DNA from 2 places in the Nesterenkonia lacusekhoensis genome. Region 1 is predicted to be linked to the other one. Evidence: predicted binding sites of a transcription regulator. Region 1 holds the regulator's gene; the other holds the start of a gene.
The links. The regulator LexA, encoded in region 1, represses DNA repair genes until DNA is damaged. The targets are predictions, from matches to a motif close to TCGAACANNTGTTCGA.
Positions count from the first base shown of each region.

Region 2: the regulator LexA is predicted to act here: its motif matches at 5,100-5,115, upstream of JOF45_RS05990 (DUF6504 family protein).

Region 1 covers NZ_JAGINX010000001.1:1,605,553-1,613,235, forward strand. The annotation lists gene hisB (imidazoleglycerol-phosphate dehydratase HisB) at 1-323, opposite strand, end outside; gene JOF45_RS07595 (histidinol-phosphate transaminase) at 335-1,504, opposite strand; gene JOF45_RS07600 (LysM peptidoglycan-binding domain-containing protein) at 1,548-1,874, opposite strand; gene lexA (transcriptional repressor LexA) at 2,097-2,813, shown strand; gene JOF45_RS07610 (ATP-dependent DNA helicase) at 2,820-4,850, opposite strand; gene hflX (GTPase HflX) at 4,847-6,415, opposite strand; gene JOF45_RS07620 (class I SAM-dependent methyltransferase) at 6,669-7,298, shown strand; gene dapF (diaminopimelate epimerase) at 7,299-7,683, opposite strand, start outside.
Region 2 covers NZ_JAGINX010000001.1:1,248,983-1,256,665, forward strand. The annotation lists gene JOF45_RS05970 (SDR family NAD(P)-dependent oxidoreductase) at 1-380, opposite strand, end outside; gene JOF45_RS13280 (SDR family NAD(P)-dependent oxidoreductase) at 325-495, opposite strand; gene JOF45_RS05975 (zinc-binding dehydrogenase) at 571-1,590, opposite strand; gene JOF45_RS05980 (DEAD/DEAH box helicase) at 1,925-3,184, shown strand; gene JOF45_RS05985 (AMP-binding protein) at 3,247-5,028, shown strand; gene JOF45_RS05990 (DUF6504 family protein) at 5,134-5,433, shown strand; gene JOF45_RS05995 (DNA polymerase III subunit alpha) at 5,440-7,683, shown strand, end outside.

The sequences.
Region 1 (7,683 bases):
ACTGTGGCCTCGCCGAAACGGCGGATGCCCCGTTTCTCACCCAGGGCCGTGCGCAGCACCTCACCGAGCACGATGGCCGTGTCCTCCACCGTGTGATGGACATCGATATGAGTATCGCCGGTGGCCTCGACATCGAGGTCGATCAGCGAGTGCTTGGCCAGAGCGGTCAGCATGTGGTCGTAGAACGGCACGCTGGTGCTGATGTCGGCCCGTCCGGTGCCGTCCAGGTCCATCCGGACCTTCACGCTGGACTCACTGGTGACGCGCTCCATCTCAGCCACACGGCCACCGATCAGCTGCGCCTGGTTCTGTTCTGCTCCCATAGTCAGTCAGTCTATCCGTGCGCGGCGGCACGAGGGGATCCACCCGACACGTACCGACGCAGGGAGTCCAGGAAGGACGTGGTCTCCTCCGCAGTCCCTGCGGTGACCCGCAGATGCTGTGGGATGCCCACATCCCGGATGAGGACGCCGTCGTCGAGGAGGTGCTTCCAGGCGGCCTTCTCGTCCTGGAGTCCGCCGAAGAACACGAAGTTTGCGTCAGAAGGTTTCGGGTCCAGCCCCATCGCCCCAAGTTCGGCGACGATGCGATCGCGTTGGACTCTGATGCGTTCCACGTTGGCCATGAGCGCAGCGCTGTGATCCAACGCCGCCTCGGCCGTGGCCTGGGTGATGGCGGAGAGGTGATACGGCAGGCGCACCAGGCGCAGGGCGTCCGTGACCTCAGGGGCGGCCGCAAGATACCCGAGCCGGCCGCCGGCCAGGGCGAAGGCTTTGCTCATGGTGCGCGAGACGATCAGACGCTCACGGCCGGCCAGCAGCTCCAAGGCCGACGGTGTGCCCTGCTGGCGGAACTCACCGTAGGCCTCATCGACCACGACCATGGTGTCCGAGTCGCGGGCCGCCTCGTAGGCAGCTTCGACCACATCCAGCCCCAAGGCCGTGCCGGTGGGGTTGTTGGGAGAGCACAGGATGACCACGTGAGGGCGGTGAGCTCGGATCTGTCGCGCCACGCTCTCCGCGGACTGAGTGAAGTCGTCCTCGCGCTCACCGGCGATGTAGTCGCTGTAGGTGCCCCGGGCGTAGAGGGGGTACATGGAGTAGGTGGGCGGGAAGGCGAGCACGGAGCGCCCCGGGCCGGCGAATGCCTGGAAGATGTGCTGCATGATCTCGTTGGAACCGTTGGCGGCCCACATGTTCTCCGCAGCGAGCGGAGAGGACAGGGAGCTCTCCCGACTGAGGTAGTCGGCGAGCTTCTCCCGCAGGGCGGTGAACTCGCGGTCCGGATAGCGGTTCAGCCCGACGGCCGCCCTGCGGACCTGCTCAGTGATCGCCTCGACCACTTCGGCGGGAACGTCATAGGTGGTCTCATTGACGTTAAGCATCGCCGGCACGGTCAGCTGAGGAGCGCCATAGGGCTCCTGCCCGCGCAGCTCCTCACGCAGCGGCAGAGCCGCCAGCTTCTGGGAGCGCTGTTCCTGAGAGTCTTCCTGCGGAGTTGTCACCGGACCATCCTATCCGCGAAGCCATCGGCCTTCAGTGCCTGGGTCAGTCCTCCACCGGCACGTACAGGGTCTGGCCGGGCTGCAGCTCTGAGCTCTCCAGCCCGTTGAGCTCGGCGATCTGCCCGATGAGTTCACGGATGTCCTGGTCAGAATCCACCTGGGACGCCACGTCCCAGAGGGTGTCCCCGGCGCCCACCTGGACCTCCTCAGCGGAGACCCCCGGGGCTTCGGAGGAGGATGCCTGGGCCTGGTTGACCAGCGCGCCGGCCAGGAAGAACATCCCGACGACGAGGGCAGTCAGCAGGGCGAAGGCGGGCATGCCGAAGAGCAGCAGACGCCCGCGCCGGGTGAGCCGCATCGTGGTGTGCATGAGAAACCTCTCTTTCGAACCTGTGTTCTATTTGTAGCACATATCTTCGAGTATGTTCCAGGCTCGGCCGCGAAAATCATGGAACACGTCTACGATTTCGAGTAATCTGGCCATATCTTCGAACACGGAGCAGTCCATCAGCAGGCACTGACATGAAGGCGTGACAGGAAGGTCTGTGCGCAGCCGTCGGACGGTGCACGCAACGGCAAGAGAGGCAGAGCAATGGCCCGGAAGACAGCAGAGGGAGACGCCGTCCCCCGCCTGACCGAGCGGCAGCGCCGCATCGTGGACATCATCCAGGAGTCCCTGGCAGAGCGCAGCTACCCGCCGTCGATGCGGGAGATCGGTGATGCCTGCGGCCTGGCCTCGCTCTCTTCGGTGACCCATCAGCTGGCCCGGCTGCAGGAGATGGGCTATCTCAAGCGCGTGCCGGGCAAGCCTCGCGCCATGGAGGTCATCCGCGACTCCTCCGGGCAGCCGCTCCTGCAGGAGTCCGCCCAGGAGACCGCCGAGCCCTCAGGGCCCGTGACCGATCTGAACGCCTATCGGGCAGAGACCGACTCCCGCACCGCCGATGTCCCTCTGGTGGGACGCATCGCCGCCGGTGGACCGATCCTCGCCGACCAGCAGGTCGAAGACGTCATGCCGCTTCCGCGTCAGCTCACCGGTGAGGGCGAGCTGTTCATGCTGCAGGTCCGCGGCGATTCGATGATCGAGGCGGGGATCTTCGAAGATGACTGGGTCGTGGTGCGCCGGCAGCAGGATGCGGAGAACGGAGACATCGTCGCGGCCCTGCTGGACGACGAATCCACCGTGAAGACGCTCAAGCGGCGGGACGGGCATCTGTGGCTGCTGCCACAGAACCGTATGTATGAACCCATCCTCGGCGACGAGGCCAGCATCATGGGCAAAGTCGTGACTGTGCTCCGCAGCCTCTGAGCCGGCTCAGCCCTGGGCGAGACGGGACAGCGCCCCACGGGCCACGTCACCGTCGGTGGTCGCCCAGAAGTTCGGCATGGACTTCTTCAGGAAACCTCCATAGCGGGCAGTGGCGAGCCGTGAGTCCAGGATCGCCAGGACTCCCCGGTCCTCGGCGGTCCTGATCAGGCGCCCAGCTCCCTGAGCCAGACGCGTGGCGGCATGCGTGGCGGCCACCTGCATGAAGCCATTGCCGCCGCTGCGGGCCACCTCCTGGCTGCGCGCACTGTTCAACGGGTCATCCGGCCGGGGGAAGGGAATCCGATCGATGGCCACGAGCCGGCAGGAACGTCCGGGGACGTCCACTCCCTGCCACAGGCTCATGGTGCCGAAGAGGCAGGTCTCCTCCTCCTCGGCGAACTGCTTGACCAGGGCGGACATCGTGGAGTCGCCCTGGCAGAGGATGGGCACATCGAGGCGCTCCCGCAGGTCCTCCGCGGCCTCCTCGGCCGCGCGCCTCGAGGAGAACAGGGCCAGGGTGGCACCGCCTGAGGCCTCGATCAGTCCAGCGAGCTCATCGCGCTGCTGTTCCGCAGTCTTCAGCGAGGGCGCCGGCAGGTGTTTGGCCACGTAGAGCATCCCCTGCTTGGGATAGTCGAAGGGACTGCCGACATCCACAGCATCCCAGTCCGGAGCCTTCTCCCCCATCAGCCCCAAAGAGCCGGCCACAGGATCGAAGCTGTCACCGATCGTCAGCGTGGCTGAGGTCAGCACCACTGTGCGATCGCCGAAGAGGCCTTCGCGCAGCCGCGCAGCCACCGAAGTGGGCGCCACGTAGATCAGTGGGGGTTCCTCCGGAGATGCCTCCTGGTAGCCCTTCCCTGGGCTGAAGCTGCCCGGACGGCTGAGCCAGATGACATCAGGGGTCTGGTGCGATTCGAGCATCCGGTCAGCAGTGTCCTGGACTGCCTGCAGCCTCGCCCGTGCGGTCTTTCGGCCGGCATCGGCCTCCGAATCGCCCGAGGGCTTGGAGTCGGACAGCGCGGTGCGGGCGGCGTTGCGGGCCAGCTCCACCGCCTCGGTCTGCTGGGGGTTCATCCCACGCGGGAGCAGCCCAGACTCAACCAGGTGGAAGGCGGCCTCCACAGCTGTGGCCGCACTCTGCAGCGCGTCCACGTTGATGGCCGTGTGTTTGCGCGCCGAAGAGGCGGCGGCCAAGATCATCTGAGCCGACAGATGTGCGGTCACTGCGGAGGTGACGCGCTCGGAGAGCTCATGGGCCTCGTCGACGATGACCGCGTCATGTTCGGGCAGCACCTCCAGACCCTCGAACGCATCGATGGCCAGCATGGCGTGGTTGGTGACCACCAGGTCTGCGTCCTGAGCCTTCTCCCGGGCCAGCTCGGAGAAGCACTCCGAGGCCATCGGGCACTTCCGAGCTCCGATGCAGTCCACTGCGTTGACCGAGACCTGCCGCCAGGCGCGGTCGGTGACGCCCTCGGGCAGATCGTCACGGTCACCGGTCTCCGTGGTCTGCGCCCACTCGCGCAGCATGACGATCTCCTTGCCCAAGCGCGAGCTGGGCTCGAAGGTGCTCACACCGCCGCCGGGCTCTGCCGCGACGTTGAACAGGGCCTGATCGTCGTCGTCCTCCTCGGGGAAGCCGCCGTCGAGCTTGTGCTTGCACACATAGTTGGCCCGACCTTTGACCAGCGCGACATCCACCGGTCGGTCCAGCTCCTCGTCCAGGTTCCCGAGGAGCCGCGGCAGGTCGCGCCCCATGATCTGAGCCTGCAGGGCCAGAGTCGCCGTGGAGATCAGCACCGGACGCTCGGCGTCCAGGGCATGGACCACGGCGGGCACCAGATAGGCCAGCGATTTGCCGGTTCCGGTGCCCGCCTGGACCATGAGGTGGCGCCGCTTCCGCAGCGCCATCGCCACGTTCTTGGCCATCTCGGACTGCCCTTCGCGCTTGACCCCGCCCATGGCGGAGACTGCGTGGTCGAGCAGCTGCAGCGATCGGGTGTAGCCCGTGGACCGGGTGGCCGTCTCGGTCACTCAGCCACCTGGAACTTCGCCAGGTCCGCGGTCATCTCCGGACGCACGCGCACGCTGAGCCGCGTCCCCTCCTCCGCGTAGGAGGTGGAGACGATCTCGACGTCCTCGGCATGCAGGCGGGCGACGATGTCGCCGTCGGCGTAGGGCACCAGAAGCTCCAGCGGGACGTTCGGGCGCGGGATGGACTCGCTGACGAGGTTCTTCAGCTCATCCACGCCGTCACCGGTGCGGGCCGAGACCAGCACCGTATGCGGCTCACGGCGTCGGATCCGTTCCACCACGTCCCACTCGGCGGCATCGGCCTTGTTCAGGACGATGATCTCGTCCACCTCATCGGCGCCGACATCGGCGAGGACCTGCCGCACCGCTGCGATCTGGCCCTCAGGCTCAGGATGCGAGGCGTCGACGACGTGCAGGATGAGGTCGGCGTCGGCCACCTCCTCCAGCGTCGAACGGAAGGCCTCGACCAGCTGCGTCGGCAGGGCCCGCACGAACCCGACGGTGTCCGAGAGCGTGTACCCGATGCCGTCCGGGGTGCTCGCCTTGCGGACCGTGGGATCCAGCGTGGCGAACAGGGCGTTCTCCACCAGCACGCCGGCGTCGGTGAGCCGGTTGAGCAGCGAGGACTTGCCCGCGTTGGTGTAGCCGGCGATGGCCACCGACGGCACGGCGTTCCGCCGCCGATTGGCGCGCTTGGCCTCGCGGGCAGGCTTCATGTTGGCGATCTCGCGACGCAGCTTGGCCATCCGCTGGTTGATGCGACGCCGGTCCAGCTCGATCTTAGTCTCACCCGGGCCACGGGAGCCCATGCCGGCCCCTGCGCCGCCGACCTGGCCGCCGGCCTGTCGGGACATGGACTCGCCCCAGCCGCGCAGACGCGGCAGCAGGTATTCCAGCTGAGCCAGCTCCACCTGAGCCTTGCCCTCCCGGGACTTGGCGTGCTGGGCGAAGATGTCCAGGATCAGGCCGGTGCGGTCGATGACCTTGACCTTCACGATGTCCTCCAGGCCTCGGCGCTGGGAGGGGGCCAGCTCAGAGTCGACGATCACCGTGTCGGCCCCGACGTCGGCCACGGCCTGGCGGATCTGCTCGGCCTTGCCGGATCCGAAGAACGTCCCCGGGTCCGGGGTGGCGCGCTTCTGCAGGAAGCCGTCCAACACTGTGGAGCCGGCAGTCTCTGCCAGGGCCGCGAGCTCCCGCAGCGAATGCTCAGCCTCAGCGGACTGACCGCCCACATAGATCCCGGCCAGCACCACACGCTCGAGGCGCAGCTGGCGGTATTCGACCTCGGTGACGTCTTCGAGCTCCGTGGAGAGCCCGTCCACACGCCGCAGCGAGCGGCGCTCGAAGAGGTCGTACTGCTCACCGTCGGTCTCCGCGTGTTCCACCTGCAGTGAGGAGAGCTCGCGTGCGCGCTCATCGAGCACGCTGCGCTGGCGGTTGGTCTCATCAGCCGCGAGGATGCGCTCGATGGTCGCATCGATCGAGGACTGGCTGGTCTCCTCCTGCGTCTCGGCGTGCTGCGCCTGGTCCGCGGAGGGTGTGGTCTCGTGTTTCTTCGTCATAGTCTCCTGAAGGACCGGGGCTTCCCCCGGCCCTGCCCGCTGTGGTCCACCCATGATACGGCTCGGCGGGGACATCGTCCTATGGCAGAGCGCCTCACGGGCGGTGAGCGGGGCTTATGCGCTGAGCGGATCGCTCAGATGTGGATAGAGGTTCAGGCTCGACCGCGCATCAGGCAGGAGCAGAAGGTGGCCCGGAGACCGGGCACTCAGATGAAGTAGATCCACATAGGGTCAATCATACTACGATCAACAGGTGAGCTCCTCGCATTATTTCTCAGCCTCCCCGGACACGCCCTTTGAGCGCCGAGGCCTCCAGGTCGAACTGGCCGACAGGTCGGTGACCGTCAGCACCGCCGGCGGGATCTTCTCCCCCGAAGGCGTGGACAAGGGCACCGCCGTGCTGCTCAAGCATGTCCCCGACCCGGCGCCCTCGGGCCATCTGTTGGACATCGGCTGCGGCTGGGGCCCGATCGCGCTGACCATGGCCATGAGGTCCCCGGGGGCCACCGTCTGGGCTGTGGATGTCAATGAGCGCTCACGCACCCTCTGCGCGGAGAATGCCGCAGCCCTGGGCCTGGAGAACGTTCGGGTCATGTCCCCCGATGAGGTGCCCTCGGCGGTCCGCTTCGACACCATCTGGTCCAACCCACCCATCCGAGTGGGCAAGAAGGTGCTCCACGAGCTGCTGGAGCTCTGGCTGCCGCGGCTGGCCGATGACGCCGAGGCGTGGCTGGTGGTCCAGAAGAACCTGGGAGCGGACTCGCTGCTGACCTGGATGCGCTCCATGCTGGCCGCAGTGGGCGAGGACTTCACCGCCGACCGTCCTGAGACGGACAAGGGCTTCCGACTGCTCAGAGTCAGCCGCAGCGCCGAGCAGCGCTGATCAGCGCAGGGTCCCGCTCATCACCAGTTCGGCCGGCCCGGAGAGCTCCACGTCCTCCGCGCCGTCCTGCCGCGGGATGAAGCGCACGATCACCTCACCGCCGGGCACTCGGACAGACCAGGTGTCGACGCCGTCCTGTGCGGCCCAGACCCGCACGGCGGCGGCCGCCGCGCAGGCGCCGGTGCCGCAGGACATCGTCTCCCCCACGCCACGCTCGTGGACGCGCATGCGCACATGCCCGACGCCGTCCTCGACCAGCGGCTCCCCGGGCACTACGAACTCCACGTTGGTCCCGTGCGGGGGCACCGGGTCTACAGTCGGCCTCTGGGTCAGGTCCAGGGCCTCAAGCATCTCGGGGTCGGGCAGGGCCACCACCGTGTGGGGA
Region 2 (7,683 bases), 360 kb from region 1:
GCCTGGTCGAGCATCTCCGCATAGGCGGTCTCCCCTGCGAAGCCGATGGAGGTCCCGGCGAAGTGCTGGACCGGCTGGACGGCAGAGCCGCCGTTGACGAAGAGCACCGAGCCGCGTTTCAGGAACCGCATGCCCTGCAGCACCTGATGCACTGCGGCCACCGGCCCATAGACGGAGAACTCCACAGCGGCCTTGATATCGGTCACTGTGGATTCCAACAGGGGACGCAGAAATTCCTTCTGCGGCAGCGGGTTATAGCTGAGCACCTCGATATGACCCAGCTCCTGGCCGGCCCTGTCCAATGCGGCGATCAGGCTCTCCGGCTCACGCACATTGGCGGCATAGCCCTTCCTCCGCCGCCAGGTCAGCGGCCAGGGCATCCAGACGCTCCTGATTCCGGGAGATCAGCGCCAGGCTGAACCCTTCGCGGCCGAAACGACGCGCCAGTGCTTCACCGAGGTTACGGCCGGCTCCGATGATTGCGATCGTGGTCATCACGATCCCCTTCCTTTCAGAATTTCACTGCCTGATCTGGTTATCCACGACGGCGGCTGCGCCCGCCGCCGGCTCTCATGGGGTGACCAGCACCTTCAGAGATTCGCGCTGATCCATCGCCCGGTAGCCTTCCGGAGTCTCCTCCAAGCTGATGCTGCGGTCGAAGACCTTGCCGGGCTCCACACTGCCGTCCAGCACGCCGGGCAGCAGCTGTTCCACGTAGGTGCTGGTGGGCGCCGGGCCTCCGGTCAGGGTGACGTTGGGGCCGAACAGGCTGGTGAAGCCCACCGAGGCCTGGTCGTACTGCGGCACGCCCACGCGGCTGATCACGCCGCCGGGACGCACCACGCCGACGGACTGCTCATAGGCGGGCATATGACCCACTGCCTCCAGCACCGCGTGGGTGCCCAGACCGCCGGTCAGTTCGCGGACTCTCTCGATGCCCTCCTGACCGCGCTCGGCGACGACGTCGGTGGCGCCGAACTCGCGGCCCAGATCCGTCCGGGCCTGGTGACGGCCCATCAGGATGATCTGCTCGGCTCCCAGCTGCCGTGCCGAGAGCACGGCCAGCAGTCCCACGGCGCCGTCGCCGATCACCGTGACGCTGGTCGAGGGGTTGACGCCTGCCTTGACCGCAGCGTGCCAGCCGGTGCCGTAGACATCGGCCAGGGTCAGAAGCGAAGGGAGCAGCGCCTCGTCGACGTCGTGAGGCAGCTTGGTGAGGTTGTAGTCGGCGAACGGTGCGCGGATGGCCTCCGACTGCGCCGAGGTGAAGAAGCCGCCCCGGGGGCAGGAGGTGGGCAGGCCCTCGCGGCAGAGCACACAGCTTCCGCAGCCGTAGGCGAAGGGCGCGACCACCAGATCACCCTTCTTCAGCTCAGAGACCTCCGAGCCGACCTCCTCCACCGTGCCGAGGAACTCATGGCCCATGAAGGCCGGTTCGGAATCAGCCTTGGAGTGATAAGGGTGCAGGTCAGATCCGCAGATACAGGTGCGGACCACCCGCACCACGGCATCGGTGGGATCCTGCAGGGCGGCGTCGGGGGCGTCTTCCACCCGGACATCGCCGGCGGTGTACATCATGGTGGCTCGCATCAGGAGCTCCTCCTCGTTTCAGGCAGGTGGATGAGGGTCCGTCAGCTGACAGCTCCCATGCCCTACACCCTATTCCCACCCGATGCCGTAGACTCGAGGACTGGACGTTCCGCTGAACCCTGTTCCGGCAGGCCGCTGCGGAGCTTCTGCGTCGTAAGAACGCCTCATTCCTACAGGCCTCTCAACCAGCCTGTCATCAGCAGTGATCTTCTCGCGGCGAACCGAGTGCACCCTCCGGTGCGTTCGCCACCCTGCCGGACGCGGCGGCACAGAGAGACCTGCCGCCGCTGAGCCCGGCACCTTCTGAAAGGCTCATGCCATCTCTGAAACACCTGTGACCTTCGTCGACCTCAACGTCCCCGCACCCTTGGTGCAGGCCCTGGCCGCCGACGGCAAGCTCCTCGCCTTCCCCATCCAGCAGCAGACCCTGCCGGACACCCTCACCGGCCGCGATGTCCTCGGCCGGGGCAAGACCGGTTCCGGCAAGACCCTGGCCTTCTCCATCCCGGTGGTCGCCACCCTGGGAGAGGACGACGCCGCAGCCTCACGCCGCCCCGGACGCCCCACCGCACTGGTGCTGGCGCCCACCCGCGAACTGGCCACCCAGATCAACACCGTGCTCGAGCCGCTCGCCGCGGCCTACGGCCTGCGGACCACCACGATCTTCGGCGGCGTCAGCGCCAAACACCAGATCAACGCGCTCAACTCCGGCGTCGACATCGTGGTGGCCTGCCCGGGCCGCCTGGAGGACCTGCTGCAGCAGGGGGCGCTGACTCTGGACGACGTGCGCATCACCGTGCTGGACGAGGCCGACCATATGGCCGACCTGGGCTTCCTGCCCGGAGTGACCCGTATCCTGGCCAAGACCCCGGCCGAAGGTCAGCGCCTGTTCTTCTCCGCCACCCTGGACAACGGTGTGGACAAACTGGTCAAGCGCTTCCTGAAGGACGAGCTGCTGCATTCAGTGGATGAGGCCACCTCCCATGTGGCGGCCATGACCCACCACGTCTTCGAAGCCCACCCGGAGGGCAAGAAGGAGCTGGTGAGGACTTTGGCCTCCGGTCAGGGACGACGCATCCTGTTCACCCGCACCAAGCACCAAGCACGCAAGCTGGCCAAACAGCTGACCACCCAGGGGATCCCGGCAGTGGACCTGCACGGCAACCTCTCGCAGAACGCCCGGGACCGGAACCTCGCGGCCTTCGGCGGCGGAGATGTGAACGTTCTGGTCGCCACTGACGTCGCGGCCCGCGGCGTACACGTCGACTCCGTGGAACTGGTGGTCCATGTGGACCCACCGGCCGAGCACAAGGCCTACCTGCACCGCTCAGGGCGCACCGCCCGGGCGGGAAGCGCCGGCGATGTGGTCACCGTGATGCTGCCTGAGCAGCGCAAGGACACCCAGGCCCTGCTGCGCAAGGCGGAGATCAAGGTCTCCCCCATCCAGGTCACCGAAGACTCTCCCGAGGTGAGCGCGCTGGTGGGCACTCCGGCTCCCTATGTGCAGCCGCCGGCACCGCCGCAGCCGCAGAAGTCGCAGGGCTCCCAGAAGTCTCAGAATCCGAACCGCCGACGCCCGCGACGCCGCCGCTGAACCGCCGCGGCGTACTGTATGGGAGAGAACCATCGCATCCAGTACGCAGGGGGACCCGAAGGATGAGCAGCTCAGAGCCGGAACAGACCCAGGCGTTCCGAGCAGCCCGGGACCGGCTGGTCGCATACCAGCAGGACTACGAACAGGCCCGCGAGCAGTTCGAGTGGCCTCGCTTCGAGGAGTTCAACTTCGCTCTGGACTGGTTCGACCGCATCGCTGCCTCCCCGGAGCGCGCTGAGCAGGACGCGCTGATCATCGCCGAGGCCGACGGCTCCGTGCTGCGCCGCAGCTTCGCGGAGCTCTCCGAAGCCTCGGACCGGGTGGCCAACTGGCTGCGCGAACAGGGCATGCGCCGCGGGGACCGGATGATCCTGATGCTGGGCAACCAGATCGAGCTCTGGGAGCTCATGCTGGCCGGGATCAAACTGGGCGCGGTGCTCATCCCCACCGCCGTCCAGATGGGCCCGGCCGACCTGCAGGACCGGGCCACCCGCGGCCAGGCCACCTGGGCGGCCGCCGGCACCGAGGACCTGCAGAAGTTCTCCGAGGTTTCCGGTGAGCTCAACCTGATCCACGTCCCCGGCTTCTACACCCCGCAGATCCCGGACCCCGAGATCAGCGGGCACCTGGTGCTGCACTATCCGCAGGCCTACCAGGCGGCGTCGGGCTTCACTCCGGATGCGCCCACGGCCGCCGACGAGACGCTGCTGCTCTACTTCACCTCCGGCACCACCTCCCTGCCCAAGCTGGTGGAGCACACCCACACCTCCTACCCGGTGGGGCACCTGACCACGATGTACTGGATCGGCATCCAGCCCGGCGACGTCCATCTCAATGTGGCCGGGCCGGGATGGGGCAAGCACGCCTGGTCCAACTTCTTCGCGCCGTGGATCGCGGAGGCGACGATCTTCGTCTACAACTATCAGCGCTTCGACGCCTATGCCCTGATGGACCAGATGCAGACTCACGGGGTCACCAGCTTCTGCGCGCCGCCCACGGTCTGGCGGATGCTCATCCAGGCCGACCTCAGCCGGCTGAGCACCCCGCCGCGGGTGACCGTCTCCGCCGGAGAACCGCTCAACGCGGAGGTCATCGAACAGGTCCGCCGAGCCTGGGGCAGCACCATCCGTGACGGCTTCGGCCAGACGGAGTCCACCCTGCAGGTGGCCAACACTCCGGGACTGCCGGTCACCCCCGGCTCCATGGGCCGTCCGCTTCCCGGCTTCGACGTGGTGCTGCTGGACCCCCAGACCGGTGAGGAGGCCCCTGTCCGGGACGGACTCCAGGAGGGAGAGCTCTGCCTGCGGGCCGAACAGACCGGACCGAACCGGCCGGTGGGCCTGCTGAAGTCCTACTACGGCGACGAACAGCGCACTGCGGAGGTCTTCCGCGGCGGCGTGTACCACACCGGAGATGTGGTCCGACGCGACGCGGAGGGCGTGCTGACCTACGTGGGCCGCTCCGATGACGTCTTCAAAGCCAGCGACTACCGGATCTCGCCCTTCGAGCTGGAGTCGGTGCTGGTGGAGCACCCCGCAGTGGCCGAGGCTGCAGTGGTCCCCTCCCCCGATCCGCTGCGTCTGGCCGTTCCCAAGGCCTTCGTGGTGCTGGCCTCCGGCGTGGAATGGGACGAGAAGACCGCCGCCGCCATCCTGCAGCACTGCCGTGATGCTGTGCCGCCGTTCAAACGCATCCGGCGCATCGAACTGGCCGATCTGCCCAAGACCATCTCCGGAAAGATCCGCCGAGTGGAGCTGCGTGAGCTCGAGGCCTCACGCCCCGAGGCAGCGACGACTTCGGCTCCCTTGGAGTTCCGTGAAGCTGACCTGGAGCTGAGCCGCTGAGCCTCTGCCCTCCGGAGTGATCCGGGCCGCTGTCACTTGGCCGTGTCAGAGGCCGGTCGTACACTCGATATTCGAACACGTATTCGAATAGACGGAGGGTGACCGATGAGTGCAGATCCAGCGGCCCAGGAGGAGATGGCCACAGTCTGGGCCGATGAGGCCGGCGTACCGCTGCGCCTGGTCTGGTCCGGGAGGCGGTTCACCGTCACCGGCCAGCCGATCCAATGGTTCGACCGCCGGCCCTGGTGGACCACCGCCGGACGCGCCCCGGCAGGACAGGCCGCCGATGTGCTGGAACAGCCGATGTGGCAGGTCCGCGCCCAGGCCCACGACGGACAGATCCTGATCTTCGACCTGATCGCCTCCTCCGGCATGCAGTGGCCGATCACCGGAATCTACGACTGAGGCGCGATGGCCAGCTTCACCCATCTCCACGTCACCAGCGCCTTCTCCGCCCACCACGGCACCACCCGCCCGGAGGCTCTGGTCGACGCCGCCCACGCGGCTGACCAGCACAGCGCAGCCATCACCGATCGCGACGGCCTCTACGGAGCAGTCCGCCACATCCGCGCCTGCCTGGCCGCCGGGATCCGCCCCATCGTGGGCGCCGGGCTGCAGGTCCGCGAAGGCTCTGCGCAGTCCGAGATCACGGTGCTGGCCCATGGCAGCACCGGCGGAGCCGGATGGGCCGGACTGACCCGGCTGATCTCCTCAGCCCACGCGCCCAAGCGTGGGGCGCGCCGGAAGGCCCACGGCAGCGTGCACCGCCCGGCGTGGATCGAACGGAGCCGACCCGCGGTCTTCCTCCAGGCGGAGCAGGGCCCCACAGCCACTGTCATGCTCGGCCCGGAGTCCGACGTGGGGCAGGCTGTGCTGGCCGAGGATCCGCGCCGAGCCGCCACTCTGCTGGAGGACTGGCGGCAGCGGCTCCCCGGCGGCGTCGTGCTGGAGATCGTGGTCCACCACACCCGTCCCGGTACCCCGTTCAGCCTGCAGCACGCCGCGCAGATGCTTGCCCTGGCAGAGCACAGCGGCACCCCGGCGGTGCTCACCAACGCGGTGCGCTATCTGAAGCCCGACGACGCCGTCACCGCCGACGTCCTCGACTCGGCCGCACACCTGCTGCCGCTGGGCAGCTTTCCCGGCCAGCCCAATGCCCAAGCCTGGCTCAAACCCGCCGAGGAGATGCACCGGATCGCCTACCGCGTGGCCGAACAGGCCGATCTCCCCACAGCCGCCGCCGTCGCCATGCTGGAGCACACCGAGCAGCTGGCCGAACGCTGCCAGCTGGACCCGGAGACCGACCTGCAGTGGCGCCGCCCCAAAGTCCCGGAGCTGGAGGCGCTGGGCATCGACGGGGACCCGGCCGCGGCCCTGCGCCAGCAGTGCGAGGTGGGCCTGTCCCTGCGCTACCCGTGGGCCTCCGGAGACCAGCTCCGCGATATCCGGGACCGCCTCCACCAGGAGCTGCAGACCATCGACCACTTCGGCTACAACACCTATTTCCTCACAGTGGCCGATGTGGTGGAGATGATCCGCGGCAGAGACGTACGGGTCCAGGCCCGGGGCTCCGGCGCCGGCAGCCTGGTCAACCACCTGCTGGGCATCTCGACTGTGGACCCGCTGGAGCACGACCTGCTCTTCGAACGGTTCCTGGGCCGAGCGCGCACCACACTGCCGGACATCGATGTGGACATCGAGTCCGCCCGTCGGCATGAGATCTACCAGGCGATCTTCGAGCGCTACGGACACCACCGAGTGACCCTGCTGTCCATGCAGAACCGTTACCGGGCCCGTGGAGCGGCCCGCGACGCCGGTCTGGCCCTGGGACTGAGCGAGGAGCGCATCGACCAGATCGCTGAGAGCCTCTGGCGCTTCGACGCCGCCGACTTCCGGAAAGTCCTGCGTTCCAAGCCGGAGCTCCGGGAAGTCGCGGAGCTGGTGGACACCGAGCCCCAGGTGGACCTGCTGGTGGACCTCACCGAGCGTCTGGACCGGCTCCCCCGACATATCTCCATGCACTCCTGCGGCGTCATCCTGGGCGATTCCGAACTGCTCTCGCTGACCCCCACCCAGCCCTCAGGGATGGGCCTGCCGATGTCCCAGTTCGACAAGGACGACATCGACGACCTCGGCCTGCTCAAGCTCGATGTGCTCGGAGTGCGCATGCAGTCGGCCATGGCCTACGCGGTCCGAGAGGTCGCCCGGGTCAACGGGCCCCACGCCGCTCAGGAGGGAGGCCTGCCCGAGGACACCCCCTACGTCTCCCCGGAGGGTCGGATCGACCTGGATGCGGTGCCCACTGATGACGAGGCCACCTATGCGGCCATCCGCACCACGCACACGTTGGGGATGTTCCAGATCGAGTCCCCCGGGCAGCGCGAGCTGATCGGCAAGCTCCAACCCACCGAATACAGCGACCTGATCGCTGACATCTCCCTCTTCCGGCCCGGCCCGATGAAGGCGAATATGGTGGGCCCCTTCACCGAGCGCAAGCACGGCTTCCAACGGGTGGACTATCTGCATCCGCGCTTCGCCCCCTTCCTCCAGGACTCCTACGGCGTCGTGGTCTATCACGAACATGTGCTGCGGATCCTCTCCGACTGCATGGATGTGGACCTGGCCTACGCCGACGAGCTCCGACGCCGGCTGCAG